Regions from separate parts of the Peribacillus sp. FSL E2-0159 genome, predicted to be linked through region 4. Evidence: riboswitches for the same ligand, from Rfam matches in the RefSeq annotation. Region 4 holds a riboswitch; each other region holds the start of a gene.
The links. A riboswitch is a leader RNA that binds a small molecule or an ion and turns the genes downstream of it on or off. The one in region 4 is predicted to bind glycine.
Positions count from the first base shown of each region.

Region 1: it holds a riboswitch for glycine, as region 4 does, so the genes downstream of both, NYE63_RS03405 (amino acid permease) here and glyA (serine hydroxymethyltransferase) in region 4, are expected to answer to the same signal.
Region 2: it holds a riboswitch for glycine, as region 4 does, so the genes downstream of both, NYE63_RS21165 (hypothetical protein) here and glyA (serine hydroxymethyltransferase) in region 4, are expected to answer to the same signal.
Region 3: it holds a riboswitch for glycine, as region 4 does, so the genes downstream of both, gcvT (glycine cleavage system aminomethyltransferase GcvT) here and glyA (serine hydroxymethyltransferase) in region 4, are expected to answer to the same signal.

Region 1 is NZ_CP152053.1:693,159-697,030, forward strand. It holds gene NYE63_RS03395 (sodium:solute symporter) at 1-354, opposite strand, end outside; gene NYE63_RS03400 (DUF3311 domain-containing protein) at 351-551, opposite strand; gene NYE63_RS03405 (amino acid permease) at 842-2,182, opposite strand; glycine riboswitch at 2,388-2,466, opposite strand; gene NYE63_RS03410 (amino acid permease) at 2,968-3,872, shown strand, end outside.
Region 2 is NZ_CP152053.1:4,341,990-4,345,861, reverse strand. It holds gene NYE63_RS21180 (hypothetical protein) at 1-26, shown strand, start outside; gene NYE63_RS21175 (thioredoxin family protein) at 135-446, shown strand; gene NYE63_RS21170 (DUF1444 domain-containing protein) at 497-1,303, shown strand; glycine riboswitch at 1,483-1,586, shown strand; gene NYE63_RS21165 (hypothetical protein) at 1,843-2,559, shown strand; gene NYE63_RS21160 (amidohydrolase) at 2,748-3,872, shown strand, end outside.
Region 3 is NZ_CP152053.1:3,889,223-3,893,094, reverse strand. It holds gene NYE63_RS18950 (SNF2-related protein) at 1-421, opposite strand, end outside; glycine riboswitch at 797-884, shown strand; gene gcvT (glycine cleavage system aminomethyltransferase GcvT) at 1,068-2,216, shown strand; gene gcvPA (aminomethyl-transferring glycine dehydrogenase subunit GcvPA) at 2,234-3,580, shown strand; gene gcvPB (aminomethyl-transferring glycine dehydrogenase subunit GcvPB) at 3,573-3,872, shown strand, end outside.
Region 4 is NZ_CP152053.1:2,830,343-2,834,214, reverse strand. It holds gene gcvT (glycine cleavage system aminomethyltransferase GcvT) at 37-1,146, opposite strand; gene glyA (serine hydroxymethyltransferase) at 1,281-2,531, opposite strand; glycine riboswitch at 2,701-2,805, opposite strand; gene NYE63_RS13875 (amino acid permease) at 3,135-3,872, opposite strand, start outside.

The DNA of each region.
Region 1 (3,872 bases), 2.1 Mb from region 4:
ACTGGGACTCTTATATTTGCTTACAAAGAAATCGGATTGAGACATCAGTTTATTTTCTTTGGCATATCTCCATATTTCCGGTAGGAGCCAATAGGATAATACGTAAGACAAAGTAATGTAAATTAGAACATATAGAGCGGGTGCGCCCTTGCCATAAGCCCAGCCGCTGCCGCCAAGGAAGGAGAAGGTCGTATAGATTTCCCCGGCCATCAGCAGAAAGACGAAAATCGCACCAAAACCACGTCCGCCCACCGTCCATTGTTCCAAGTCCATATCTTTCCCTTTTGAAGAGCGTATGCCTAAAAATATCGATAGGAGTAAAAATGCTAAAATGATTAAGAGAGCAATATTCATTCCTGGTCACCTTCCCGATTCCTGGGATCCAGTTTATACATGATGCCCAGTATGGCAGAGGTAAGGACCACCCACATAGCCATCCAGAACATATTGAAAGGCATCCCTAATACATATGGTTCTATTCTATTAACAAAAGGTAGAAATCCTAGTATGCCTATAAAAGGAACTAGAGTAAGAATATATATAATCTTCATTAAACAAACCCCTCCGTTTTAAATATAGTGAAACGTCCACCAATGGGGGTTTATTCTTCAATGCCACTGATGGATGGGTGGACCAAACCGGGATGAAAAATTCATACATGAAGGATTGACCTTCTTTTAAGAAGGATAATATATATTAGCTTACACTATTTTGATATAAAATTTAATGCAGTTACCTGATATATTTTAGCAACAACGCGCAGACAGCCGAACCCTGACGTGTTTCATATGACGGATAAAGCCTTGAATTCATATTGAGTTCAAGGCTTTATTTCCATTAGCTATCTTTTTTTTCGATAATTATAGAGTATTACCAAGAGTATGAACCAGATTGGGGTCAAGAGCAGTGATAGTCGTGTAGCTTCAGCGAATAGCATAACAATAAGGATGAACAGGAATAATCCTAAAATGGCGTAATTGACAAAGGGTGTAAATGGAGCCTTGAAAGTAGATTCGGCTCTTAGGTCAGGCCTTGTTTTCGAATACTTGATATGGGAGATCAAGATAATGCTCCATACCCAAATGAAACAGATGGCACTGATGGTCGTCACGACGGTAAATGCCTGTTCCGGTATCAGCTTGCTTAATAATGCCCCTATTGATACAACGATTGTAGATGTTAATAAGGCATTGCTCGGAACAGCCTGTTTATTTAATTTTTCCAGTTTAGCAGGGGCTTCGCCATTCCTGCTTAACGTATAGAGTATTCGGCTTGTTGAAAATAAACCGCTGTTGCATGCTGAAGCAGCGGATGTCAAAACGACGAAGTTGATGATCCCTGCAGCGACTGGAATGCCGATTAAAGCAAAAACCTCTACAAATGGGCTGCTTGTGGCATCAAGTTGTGTCCATGGGTTGACGCAGAGAATGACGAATATGGCACCAACATAGAAAAGTAAAATCCGGACAGGGATTTTATTGATGGCAGATGGAATGTTCTTTCTCGGGTTAGCCGTTTCTGCTGCGGAAACCCCGACCAATTCGACACCGACAAATGAGAAGACTACTAACTGTAAAGATAATAGGAATCCGGAAATGCCATTGGGGAACATGCCACCATGATTCCATAGGTTCGTTAGGGAAACCGTTCCGGTATTGGTATTGAAGCCGATGATCAAAAGAAAGATTCCAACGATGATCAAGGCGATGATCGTGATTACTTTAATGATGGCAAACCAGAATTCCAATTCGCCAAATATCTTAACGGTCAATAGGTTCAATCCTAACAGAATGACCAGGCATATTAGTGCCGGAATCCATTGAGGGACATCAAACCAATATTGTATATAGACACCCACAGCTATGATATCGGCCATTGCGGTCATGATCCAACAAAACCAATATGTCCATCCTGTCACGAAGCCAGCCCATGGACCGACATATTCGGTTGCGAATTCAGTGAATGATGCATACCCTGCATTGGATAAGAGCAATTCCCCTAAGGCCCTCATCACAAAAAACAAGGCAATCCCTATTATCAGATAGGAAAATAATATGGAAGGCCCTGCTAATTGTATAGCTTTTCCGGAACCTAAAAATAAACCGGTGCCAATGGTTCCTCCTATTGCAATCAGTTGTACATGTCGATTTTTTAAATCTCTTTTTAATTCCTGTTTAGCCAATTCGAACTCCCCCGTCTTTTATAGTCTTGGTAGTGAATGATTTCAACCTGCATGGTCTTGGAGAGAGGGACTGATTTTTTCGCCCAGCTTGCCTTTCCCATTGGTTTTTTAGTTGTTGGTTCTAGTCCAATCACAAAATGGACAATAAAAAAAGAGATTGGATAATACCAATCTCTTAAAGGGTTCAGAATAACAATTTATCATTCGTTACTCTTCTGTCCTTTTGCCTGAGATTGTGAATCCTTCGGCGCTGCATCTTGTACAGTCTCTCCAGAAGCTGCTCCTGCTATAGTGTCATCCATAGCATTCATCGCTTGCTTTTATGCGGTTGTGAAGAAATGTCAGTCAGTGATAATCTTCCACTGCTGAATCATTCATTATACTTATAAAATAATATTGGAATTCTATCATCTATTATTCGGTAGGTCAACAAATTTTTTGAAGTGAAACAGGCTTATTTTATAGTGAACGTTTTTGTAAAGGTTAGCACTAATGATAGTTTTCCACTCATTTTGAAGTATCACTATTATGAAATACTGAACATCATTTTTTTAAAATGATATTTTTAGATTGGGAAAATCGCCAAGATATATTTGGTAACTGTTTTTTTCAAAAATACAATTGTATTTTTACAGAATATTTACTATTATAAGATAAGAAAATAAAATTGAAGTGTTATGTAATATTGATTACGTTAAAGCATTTCTAATCGCAATAATTAATGGAGAGTCATTCGTGGTAAAGATAGAAAAGCATTACCGATATTGCACCTGGGGGAGTTAATCATGTCGAACAAGGAATTAAAGAGAGGGCTGGAATCAAGACATATTCAAATGATAGCTTTGGGCGGAACCATCGGGGTCGGTTTATTCATGGGTTCTGCGAGCACGATCAAATGGACTGGGCCCTCTGTTATGCTTGCTTATGCAATCGCAGGTATTTTTATATTTTTCATCATGCGTTCCATGGGTGAGATGCTATATTTAGAACCGACTACAGGTTCTTTTGCAACCTTTGCAAGCAGCTATATACATCCCTTGGCAGGTTATATGACTGCTTGGAGCAATTGGTTTCAATGGGTAATCGTCGGAATGTCCGAAATCATTGCGGTTGGGTTGTATATGCAATATTGGTTCCCGGAATTACCTGCTTGGATACCAGGTGTGGTCGCCATGATCATCTTGGGGGCGGCAAATCTTATTTCGGTTAAATCCTTCGGGGAATTTGAATTTTGGTTTGCCCTTATAAAAATCATAACGATTATATTGATGATCATTGCCGGCCTTGGCCTTATCTTCTTTGGAATAGGGAATGGCGGGGATGCAATTGGATTATCGAATCTTTGGGCACATGGCGGCTTCTTTACGGGAGGCTGGAAAGGATTCTTCTTCGCGCTTTCCCTTGTCGTGGCTGCCTATCAAGGCGTTGAGCTTATCGGCATCACAGCCGGAGAAGCGAAAGATCCAACGAAGACCGTAACAAAAGCGATCCAATCAATCATATGGCGTATTTTAATTTTCTACATTGGTGCCATATTCGTCATCGTGACCGTCTTCCCTTGGGATCAACTGGATGACTTAGGCAGTCCATTTGTTTCAACCTTTGCCAAAATAGGTATCACTGCAGCGGCAGGCATCATTAATTTCGTCGTAATCACTGCAGCAATGTCTGGATGCAACAGTGGGATTTT
Region 2 (3,872 bases), 1.5 Mb from region 4:
TCGTTTCATCCGTGCCCCAGAAATAAGATGACCCGGCCGTTCAACCGATCCGAATTAATGGTTGATTCGCGGAGAGTCTGGTATGATGGGATTATAAAAAATAAGGTGTCATTTAGAGCAGGAGGAATATTCAAATGGAAAATTTACAAACCGTTGAGCAATATGATGCATTGAAAAATGAAGGTAAACATATCTTTCTTTTTTCAGCAACATGGTGTGGAGATTGCCGTGTAATCGAACCGATAATGCCCGAGATAGAAACGAAATTTCCTGAATTTACATTCATTCATGTTGACCGTGATGAATTCATCGATGTGTGTGCAGCTAATGATGTATTCGGAATACCAAGTTTCATTGCGTATGATAATGGCAAAGAGCTAGGCAGATTCGTAAGCAAGGATCGCAAAACACAAGAACAAATTGAGGAATTCATACAATCACTATAATCAATTTCCCCTTCTCGCTGGGGATTTTTCAATGAAGAGGAGGGTCAGTCATGAAAATGGACAGCACGAAGCTGAAAAATATCTTGAAGGAACGCTTAAAAGATGAGAATCGCACATTCAAATTCGATAGCAAGCAAGATACGTTACGAGTGGAAAATGTGAAGACAGGGAAAGGGATCACCATCGAGTTGCCCCCTGTGCTTGCTAACTATGAAAACGTACAGGAAAAAGCCATCGATGAAATTACCTATTACGTGGAAGAGGCCCTGAATGTGATGGGGGAAGAACACAGCATGGAAGGCAAGGAGAAATTCATTTTCCCTGTCATTCGCTCGACCTCCTTTCCAATGGAATCGGAAGAAGGAAATCCATTTTTATTCGATGAGCATACGGCTGAAACACGGATTTTTTATGCCCTTGATTTAGGGAAAACCTACCGTCTCATAGATGAAAAGATGATTCAACGGGAAAATTGGCAGGGTGACAGGATCCGTGAAATTGCCCTTTTCAATGCCCGTTCCCTATCCACTGAAATGAAGTCGGATATCGTTGCAGGTAATGCATTTTATTTTTTGAACACGAATGATGGATATGATGCCAGCAGGATCCTGAATGAATCCTGGCTTCGGGAAATGAAGGACAAGATCGAGGGAACCATGGCTGTGGCCATACCGCATCAGGATGTCATCATCATTGCCGATGTGAAGAATGATACGGGCTATGATATTCTTGCGCAAATGGCGATGAGCTTCTTTGCCAGCGGTCATGTTCCGATAACGGCTCTATCATTCCTTTATGAAGAAAATGAGTTGGAGCCCATCTTCATTATGGGTAAAAACAAAAAGCGTGAACAATAATATATTGAATCACATAAGGACCGTGTCAGCATCTGGCAGCGGTCCTTTTAAAGTTTAGTAGAGTCTCCTGAATTTCAACAAGGTAATCTAAGGAAAAATAGTTGATATTTGTTTTTTGATGGCCGATAATATAATTGGAATATTTTGAATATATAAAAACAAAACAATAGAACAAGCGGATGAACGTTGTGGGAGAGTGCAAAGCATTGAGCCACCGAAGGAGCAAGTTCCAAAAATATCCCTTGGAGCAAATCTCTCAGGTAAATGGAACCACAGCTGGACGCAACTCTGGAGAGCGCGCAGGAAGTGTGCCACCAACGGGGAAATCTCCATGACCAAAAATGGAGCTAAACTCTCAGGTAAAAGGACAGAGAAGGGAGCAGTTAGTTTATGCGACCCTTCTCTGTCCTTTTTGTCGTCCAATATAAAAATGGGTCCATTGCAATTTTTTTAATTGAGCAGAAGTGGCTTTTGCTTAGACGAGGTTAATGTAGTTCCGGCATTATAAAAAGATTTTCATTGGTTTTCCGGAGGTAGCTATGCCGATTATAAGAAATATTGAATTATTCTTTCCAGAGGATAGACAGGCAAATTTAAACTTTTATAGGGAAACAAGATGTATCGCTTCTTTATACAGTCGATTACTTTCAGAAATCAAAACGGATGAATATAAGGGAATATTGATTAATTGTGTATCAGGCTTGGACGTAATAAACAAATTAGAGGCTGATTCGTTTATTATGTTTAATTATAAATCCGTTTTCGCTGAGATTAATATGAAAGAGTTTTTCTCTTTGCCTACGGACCAAAGGAAAAAAGAATATACCCTTGAAGTTATGCAAAAACCTTTAGAACAGGTAGCAAAGGAACTTAATTGTGATATTAGCCTTTTTAAGGATATCCATCAAAAAATAATAAACCTGGACTTTGAGAACAAGTGGATTTATGCGAAGAAAAGCAGCCCTAACAGAAAATATTCTTGCAGTATTGTCTGTGAACAAGAAGTTTCTTATATAGATGTGTTTCTCGAAATCAAAAAGAGGAATGGTGAAGTTATAGGAAGAGAACGGATTATGAGAGAAACTGATACCGATGAACAGCATCTTTTCAGTAAATTAGGAAAAATAGGATGGACTCACAATCATAAAGTTTCATTTTCAGATCCAGATTATAAAACTAAATTTATAGTCACCTTCTTAGAAAAGAATAGCTCCGAGAGCTTATATTGGAAATATGAACAGCAAATATTCCAATAGAATCCTTTTTAAATATCCGAAGGGTTAGTTAAGCAACTAAGTAAGAGCCAACAAGCAGGGTCCTTTACTATTACGCTATATCAACAATGATATTTAACAGAGCAAGATGATACATGCTATACAGGGACACGAAAGGCATACCTGACCAACAAATTATAATCAAATAAGGGGGAGGAATAATCGTGAACGTGAAAAGCAAATTAATCAACATGCTGGAAGCCCGTGAAGGGGAAATGGTTCAAATCCGCCGTCATTTACACGAGAATCCGGAGCTATCCTTTAAAGAAGAGAAAACCGCACAATATATCATTGATTTTTATAAGGGAAAAGATGTGTCGATTCAAACGAATGTAGGAAACGGATTAGGGATCATCGTAACGATTGAAGGCGGAAAACCAGGGAAAACGATAGGTCTTCGGGCGGATTTCGATGCATTGCCGATTACAGAAGAAGCGGAGGTCCCGTTCCGGTCAAAAAATGAAGGTGTCATGCATGCTTGCGGACACGATGGGCATACCGCTTATTTATTGGTACTGGCAGACTGCATCAATGAGCTGAAAGATTCCCTATCAGGTACGATCAAAATAATCCATCAACATGCAGAAGAAACACCCCCAGGTGGAGCAAAAAGCATTTTGGAATCAGGGTTTTTGGATGAACTGGATGCTGTTTTTGGAATCCATTTATTTCCGTCGCATCCAGCAGGGGTTGTCGGGTATCGCGGCGGCTATTCGATGGCCGGAAGGACCTATTTCAAGTTAGGGATAAAGGGTGTAGGTGGCCATGGATCCTCCCCGCATATGGCTAATGATGCCATTGTGGCAGGCGCCCATTTCGTGACAGCCGTACAAACCGTAGTCAGCCGTCGCTTGAACCCTTTTGATATGGGCGTAGTCACAATCGGCTCCTTCGATGGAAAAGGAAGCTTTAATGTCATTAAAGATCGTATAGAAATTGAAGGGGATGTCCGTTACATGACAGCAGAGACCCAACAGCTGATCGATAAGGAAATCCACCGGATCGTCAAAGGAATAGAAACGGAATTTGATGTTCAGTGCGAACTTACATATGTTCCCGATTATCCTCCGTTATATAATGATCCTGAACTGACTGGATTCGTGAAAAATAGCCTGGAAAGCATGAATGACAAAGATATTAAGAAGGTCGTGGAATTTCCGGTTTTCTCAGGTTCAGAGGATTTTTCATATTATGCAGAAAAGATTCCTGGCTGCTTCTTTTACATTGGCTGTAAACCGAAAGGGGTGGATAAGGCATATTTCAATCACCATCCTAAATTCGACATTGATGAAGAT
Region 3 (3,872 bases), 1.1 Mb from region 4:
CATAACTTTTTCTCTGAACGACTGCCGGAATATGAAACTTGGTATTCAATTCAAAAGCCCATTGTGTGACAAGGGAAGCCGGAACAAGGATCAATACTTTTTTTACAAGGCCTCTAATCATATACTCTTTTAGGATCAAGCCTGCTTCAATTGTTTTTCCGAGACCTACCTCATCAGCTAAAATGGCCTTTCCATTCATCTTTTCCACCACTTGCTTGGCTGCTTCCAATTGATGGGGAAGCGGGGTTAACTGCGGAAGGTGTTTAGGCGCCTGTAAACCTTCAAAATCAGGGATGATAAGATTTTCCTCCATTTGAACCGCCAATTTATAAAGCTCCCAATTTCCCCATGGACCGTCATTTTCCATCTTTTGCAGAAACTCGTCATTCCATTCAGAATTGAAGGATATATTGATTTTCATAGAAATAACTCCCTCTTAAATCATAAATTCCTTAATAAAAGGTCAAAACCCGAACATTTCATATGTGAAGTAAGAAAAATATTTCTCTTCAAAAGATATTGCAGAGTTAAGTTTCTTAGGGTAGGATATAAGTATATTTAGAAAATTCCAATTTCCAAAAGCTACAAAGAATCTTTGTACATCGATTTTGCAGTTCGCGTTTTCTTAGTATGGGCTATAGGCTCCTAATTTATCCAAGATTACTGAAGGAGATCACTCAAACGGTTTCTGGAGTTTTAGGAGAATTGGCAGAGAATGCATTCCATGTTGCTCAAAGGTTTTACCGATGCTTGGGGCTTATTCGGTTACTTTCATTGGTAGACCATTTATATGCGGGTGAAGATAAGGGGAGAGACTACGGATGTAGCGCCGAAGGAGCAAACTTAGCAGTGAATCTCTCAGGCAAAAGAACTCTTATTGGACGCAACTCTGGAGAGCGCCGCCCGTTTTGGGACGGCCACCAAAGGGGAAAACCTATTATATAGGTAAACTTTCAGGTTTCAGGACAGAGAAAAAGCTCAAACGGGCTTTCTCTGTCCTTTTTTGTGCTTTTTTCACATCATGAATCAGGAAATATCTGATGCGTAATGACAAGAAGCTTTTGATAATGAAGCCAATTAATTTAAAAAAATCTGAAGGGGGTCATTTTTTGACCAATTTAAAAAGAACACCACTATTTGAGGTTTATCGTGAATACGGAGGTAAAACGATTGATTTTGGCGGCTGGGAACTTCCTGTCCAATTTTCGGGTATAAAGGACGAACATGAAGCCGTACGTACAAAAGCGGGGTTATTCGATGTTTCCCATATGGGGGAAGTCGATGTTAAGGGTCCTGGGAGCCTTTCCTTTTTACAGAAGATGCTGACTAATGATATTTCAAAGTTGCAACAGGGCGGTGCCCAATATACAGCCATGTGTTATGAAAACGGAGGCACGGTTGATGATCTTATTGTGTATAAAAGGGCTGAGGACGATTACCTGCTCGTGGTCAATGCAGCGAATACAGAAAAAGATTTCAATTGGCTGCAAGCTAATTTAACGGAAGATGTCCAAATTACGAATGTATCGAGTGACTATACACAGCTGGCACTTCAAGGACCATCTGCAGAGAAGATATTACAAAAACTATCGGAAAATACTGCCCTAAGTGACATTGGATTTTTCAAGTTCAAGGAAAATGTCATGATAAGCGGTATCTCCACGATGGTATCCCGTACTGGATACACTGGTGAAGATGGTTTTGAGATATATAGCGACAGTAAAAATGGTCCTGCCCTTTGGAAGGCGATTATGGATGCCGGAAAGGATGAGGGGGTTCAGCCGATTGGTTTAGGTGCTCGTGATACCCTGCGTTTTGAAGCGAAACTGCCGCTGTATGGGCAGGAGCTTTCAGCGGACATCACCCCAATAGAAGCCGGTATTGGTTTTGCGGTAAAAGTGGATAAGGAAGTTGATTTTTTCGGGAAGGCCGTTCTTGCTGAGCAAAAGGAGAAAGGGGCTCCCCGCAAGCTTGTGGGAATTGAAATGATTGACCGTGGCATTCCACGTCATGGGTATAAGGTCTACAGCGGTGACAAAGTCATTGGTGAGGTCACGACTGGTACCCAATCACCAACGTTGAAGAAAAACGTGGGATTGGTACTTATCGATAAGGAATTTTCGGTGCTGGATGCGGAAGTCGAAGTGGAAATCCGTTCCAAACGTTTGAAAGCCGTTATAATACAAACACCTTTTTATAAAAAACCACGTAAATAGAGGGGAATGGTCATTAGATGAAACATCGTTATTTACCCATGACTGAGCAAGATAAACAAGAAATGCTGAAAGTTATAGGGGCATCTACTGCAGAAGAACTTTTCAACGATATCCCTGAAAGCGTTCGTTTTCAAGGAGAATACGATATCAAGCCTGCTAAATCAGAACCTGCATTAATGAAAGAATTATCAAGGCTTGCTGCCAAGAATGCGGATCTTAAAAACTATGCTTCCTTCCTTGGTGCGGGTGTCTATGACCATTATGCACCGGTCATCGTCGATCATGTTCTATCGCGTTCTGAGTTTTATACGGCTTATACACCCTATCAGCCTGAAATTTCACAGGGCGAGCTTCAGGCAATTTTTGAATATCAAACAATGATTTGTGAATTGACGGGCATGGATGTGGCTAACTCCTCCATGTATGACGGCGGGACGGCGCTAGCTGAAGCAGCCATGCTTGCTTCAGGCCAGACACGACGCAAGAAGATTCTCATTTCAGGAGCGGTTCATCCTGAATCAAGAGAAGTTGTCAAGACATATGCAAAAGGGCAACGTGTAGAAGTAATCGAAATTCCATTTAAAGACGGTGTGACGGACTTAGCTGCTTTAAGGGAATTGGCGAATGATGACATTGCAGGGGTGATCGTGCAATATCCGAACTTTTTTGGCCGTATCGAGCCATTGAAGGAAATGGAAGAAATCATTCATGGCGTCAAGTCCATGTTTATCGTTTCAAGTAATCCGCTTGCATTGGGAGCTTTGACATCGCCTGGTGCACTCGGTGCAGATATCGTAACGGGGGATGCTCAGCCGTTCGGCATACCAGCGGCATTTGGTGGACCTCATTGTGGATATTTTGCCGTTACTAATAAACTTGTTCGGAAAGTCCCGGGCCGACTCGTCGGTCAAACTGTGGATGAAAATGGAAAAAGGGGATTTGTGCTGACGCTTCAAGCTCGTGAACAGCACATTCGCCGTGACAAAGCCACATCCAACATTTGTTCCAATCAAGCTTTGAATGCCTTGGCAGCTTCTGTTGCAATGACCGCGCTTGGGAAAAAGGGTGTCAAAGAAATGGCCGTGCAAAATATTCAAAAAGCGCATTATGCGAAAAAAGCAATTATGGCAAAAGGGGTGGAAGTGATATTCGACGGTCCTTCGTTTAATGAATTTGTCATTAAACTGCCTGCTTCGTTTTCAGAAATCAATAAAAACCTTTTTGAAAAAGGGATGATCGGCGGATTCGATTTAGGGACGGTTTATCCTGAGCTGAAAGACCATATGCTGGTTGCGGTGACTGAACTTAGAACAAAAGAAGAAATTGATGCACTTGCGCAGGAATTGGGGGATCAACATGAATAATCAAGATCAATCACTCATTTTTGAAATCAGTACTTCCGGTCGAATCGGATACAGTCTGCCAGAAATGGATGTTGCAACTATTCCGCTCGAAGAAATTCTTCCTGCCGACTACATCCGTGAAGAAGAGGCAGAGCTTCCTGAGGTGTCCGAACTGGATATCATGCGTCACTATACAGCACTTTCCAAACGGAATCATGGGGTGGATTCGGGTTTTTATCCGCTGGGTTCATGCACGATGAAATATAATCCGAAAATAAATGAAAATGTGGCACGTTTCAACGGTTTCGCCCAT
Region 4 (3,872 bases):
GAAAACTACTCGAAAACACTATTAAAATATTTACGCTTATCTTTTGTAGAATGGTACATTAACAATAACGGCTTCTATCTGTTTATTTCGGATTTCCACTTTTATCGGCGTACCCACTTCAGATAGATCGGCTGATAACAAGGCAAGACCTAAGCTTTTTTTCAAAGATGGTGATTGTGTTCCTGATGTAACAATACCTATTTCCTCTCCATCTTTAGAAATTACCTTGTAACCATGTCGCGGAATCCCACGGCCTGTTACTTCAATTCCTACTAATTTTCGTTTTAATCCAGCTTTTTTTTGTTCTGTAAGAGCAGATTTTCCGATAAAGTCACTTTCTTTATTCGTCTTCACGACAAAGCCGATTCCTGCTTCAAGCGGGCTGATGTCTTTACTCAGTTCTTGACCATAGAGTGCAAGACGTGCTTCAAGACGAAGCGTGTCCCGTGCACCTAGTCCGCATGGTTTTAATCCACTCGTTGCTCCTGCTTCTAAGATTTTTTCCCAAAGTACTACCGCTTTGTCTGCAGATAAATAAAGTTCAAATCCATTTTCTCCTGTGTACCCTGTACGGGATACAAGTACGTCGGTAATCCCAGAGATGTTGACATGCTGGGCGAATTTAAAAGAACCAATTTCTGATAAATCTATTTCCGTTAACTTTTGCAAAATGCTTTCTGCCTTTGGTCCTTGGATGGCAAGCTGAGCGATGTCTTCCGAAATGTTTTGCAGCTCCATCTCTCCTTTTACTTGCTGCTTCATCCATTCGTAATCTTTCTCAATGTTTGCAGCATTAATGACAAGTAAATATTTTTCATTCCCTAATTTATAAACTAACAAATCATCGACCGTCCCACCGTCTGGATAACACATTGCGGTATACTGTGCTTGATTGATGCCAAGCTTTGTCACATCGTTTGTAACAAGGTAGTTAATATAACTCTCGGCATCTTTACCTTCCACAAGTACTTCTCCCATATGGGAAACATCAAAAAGTCCTGCTTCAGTTCGAACAGCTTCATGCTCTTCTAAAATGCTGGTAAATTGAACCGGTAGAGCCCAGCCACCAAAATTTATGACTTTTGCTCCGTATTTTTCATATACTTCAAAAAGCGGTGTTTGCTTTAATGCTGTTTCAATACCCATGGTTTACCCCCAATTATGATTTTCTGCAAAATAGTTCAACTGTTACAGGTTTCTTTATTGCTAGTAGTATCTCGCTGCCATGGCAGTTGCTCAGGTTTCAGCAAAGGTATAATTCCATTAAACTGCCCCTTTCTTTACACAGTAGTTGGCTGTTGAAATAACGGATAAACATCACAAATCTCTTTGGTTGTTTCTCTTGCTTTCTGAAGGACGTCTTTATTACCTTTACTCTTTAGAACAGTTGCAATCACTTCACCAATTTTCACCATCTCTTCCCTCTTCATTCCTCGAGTTGTTAAAGCTGCTGTCCCCATTCGGATACCGCTCGTAACAAATGGCTTTTCTGGATCATAGGGAATCGTATTTTTATTCACGGTAATGCCTGCGTCTTCCAATAATTTCTCCGCTTCTTTTCCTGTTAAATTCCACGGACGCAAATCCAATAGGACAATATGATTATCTGTTCCACCAGAAACAAGTGCTGCACCTTCATTTTTTAATGTTTCGCCAAGTGTTGCAGCATTTTCAATGACTTGTTTTGCATAATCCTTAAAGCTTGGTTGTAAAGCTTCGTTGAATGCAACTGCTTTTGCTGCAATGATATGCATAAGTGGACCGCCTTGAATTCCTGGGAATACGGATTTATTAATCGCTTTGATAATTACTTCATCGTTCGTTAAAATGATGCCTCCCCGAGGTCCTCTTAATGTTTTATGAGTTGTACTTGTCACAACATCCGCATATGGGATTGGGGATGGGTGATGACCAGTAGCTACCAGCCCGGCTATATGAGCCATATCCACCATAAGTTTTGCACCAACTTGATCGGCAATTTCTCTAAATCGTGCAAAATTAATCGTTCTTGGATAGGCACTTGTTCCTGCAATAATCAATTTAGGTTGTTCTTTCTTTGCGATAGCTTCCAACTCATCATAATCAATTAACTGAGTATCTTCTCTAACTCCATAAGACACAACTTCAAACCATTTTCCTGAAACGCTGACTGGACTTCCATGAGTTAAGTGGCCACCATGTGAAAGGTTCATTCCCATCACCTTATCACCAGGCTGAAGGAGTGCGAAAAAAACTGCGAAATTGGCTTGTGCACCTGAGTGAGGCTGAACATTTGCATATTTGGCACCAAAAAGCTTTGTTAGACGCTCAATGGCCATTTGTTCTGCCACATCGACAAATTCACATCCACCATAATAGCGCTTTCCTGGATAACCTTCTGCATATTTATTTGTCATCACGCTTCCCATTGCCTCTAATACATCTGGGCTAACAAAATTTTCTGATGCAATTAATTCCAGGGTTTGATGTTGACGTTGTCCTTCCTTCTCAATCGCTTCAAAAATGGTTGAATCATTTTGTTTTAAACTCATTTTATTTTCCTCCTAGTTATTTTTTTATTATTCTGAATTTTAATACGGTTCGAGACACTAAAATCTCTTTCCCGCTACATCTACTTTTCTATGAAGACTGTTAAAAACAGTATGATTTACTACCTTTTTTGCACGCAAAAAAGGACAGAAAAGGGTAACGTAGCGTTCTCTACCCTTCTCTGTCCTTTTACCTGAGAGTTTAGCTCCATTTTAAAATAGAACCTTTCCCCTTTGGTGGCGTACTTGTTTATACGCGCTCTCCAGAGGTGCGTCCAGTTGTGGTTCCATCTACCTGAGAGATTTGTTCCAAGGGTCTTTTTGGAACTTGCTCCTTCGGTGGCTTGTCGCTTTGCACTCTCCCACAACTGTCATCCGCTTATTCAATTTGGTACATTTAGAATAGTTGTTGAAATTAATAATGTCAAGCATTTTTGAAAGCGCTAACAATACTTTTCTAAAATATTTATTTCGAATTATCATAGAATCAACCAGATATATTTGGCTTTTTAAAATGGGCAGATTTTTTACTCACCGAGTTGGAAAAAATGGAGCGGCAACTATCTGGACAAACACAGCAAATAGAATCAAAGGATTTCTTGCCTCTTAATTCCCCGCTACCTCTCTCTGATTCGCCTGATCCACCTTCGTTATGCGCATCTTATAAATCGCAATCAGCATAATGAACCAAACAGGAGTAACGAATAAGGCAACACGAGTGTCGTCCGCAAGTGCAAGAACAACAAGGACGAACGCTAGGAAAGCAAGGATCAAGTAATTGGAAATTGGATAAAGTGGTAATTTAAATTTGTTCTTTTTCACTAGATCTGGTCTTGTTTTACGGTATTTCAAATGACTGATGACTGTAATTCCCCAAATAAAGATGAAACATACTGTAGAAATACTTGTAATCAAGGTAAATACCCCTTCAGGCATTACATAATTCAAAACAACAGAAATTAAAATAACAACAGTTGAAAAGAACAATGCATTGGAAGGTACTTTACGGTCATTAAGTTTTGCAAACGGTACAGGTGCATTTTTATCTTTGGCAAGTGAGTATACCATCCGGCTTGTACTGAAGATTGCGCTGTTACATGCCGAAGCAGCCGATGTTAGGACGACAAAATTAACGATACCAGCAGCTCCAGCGATACCTACAGCCACAAATACTTGAACGAATGGGCTTTCCGTTGGGATGATTGCGTTCCACGGATAAACACTCATGATGACAATAAGTGCGCCAATGTAGAAAATTATAATCCGAATAGGAATATTATTGATCGCCTTGGGGATAACTTTTTCTGGATCTTCTGTTTCACCTGCTGTAAGTCCTACAAGTTC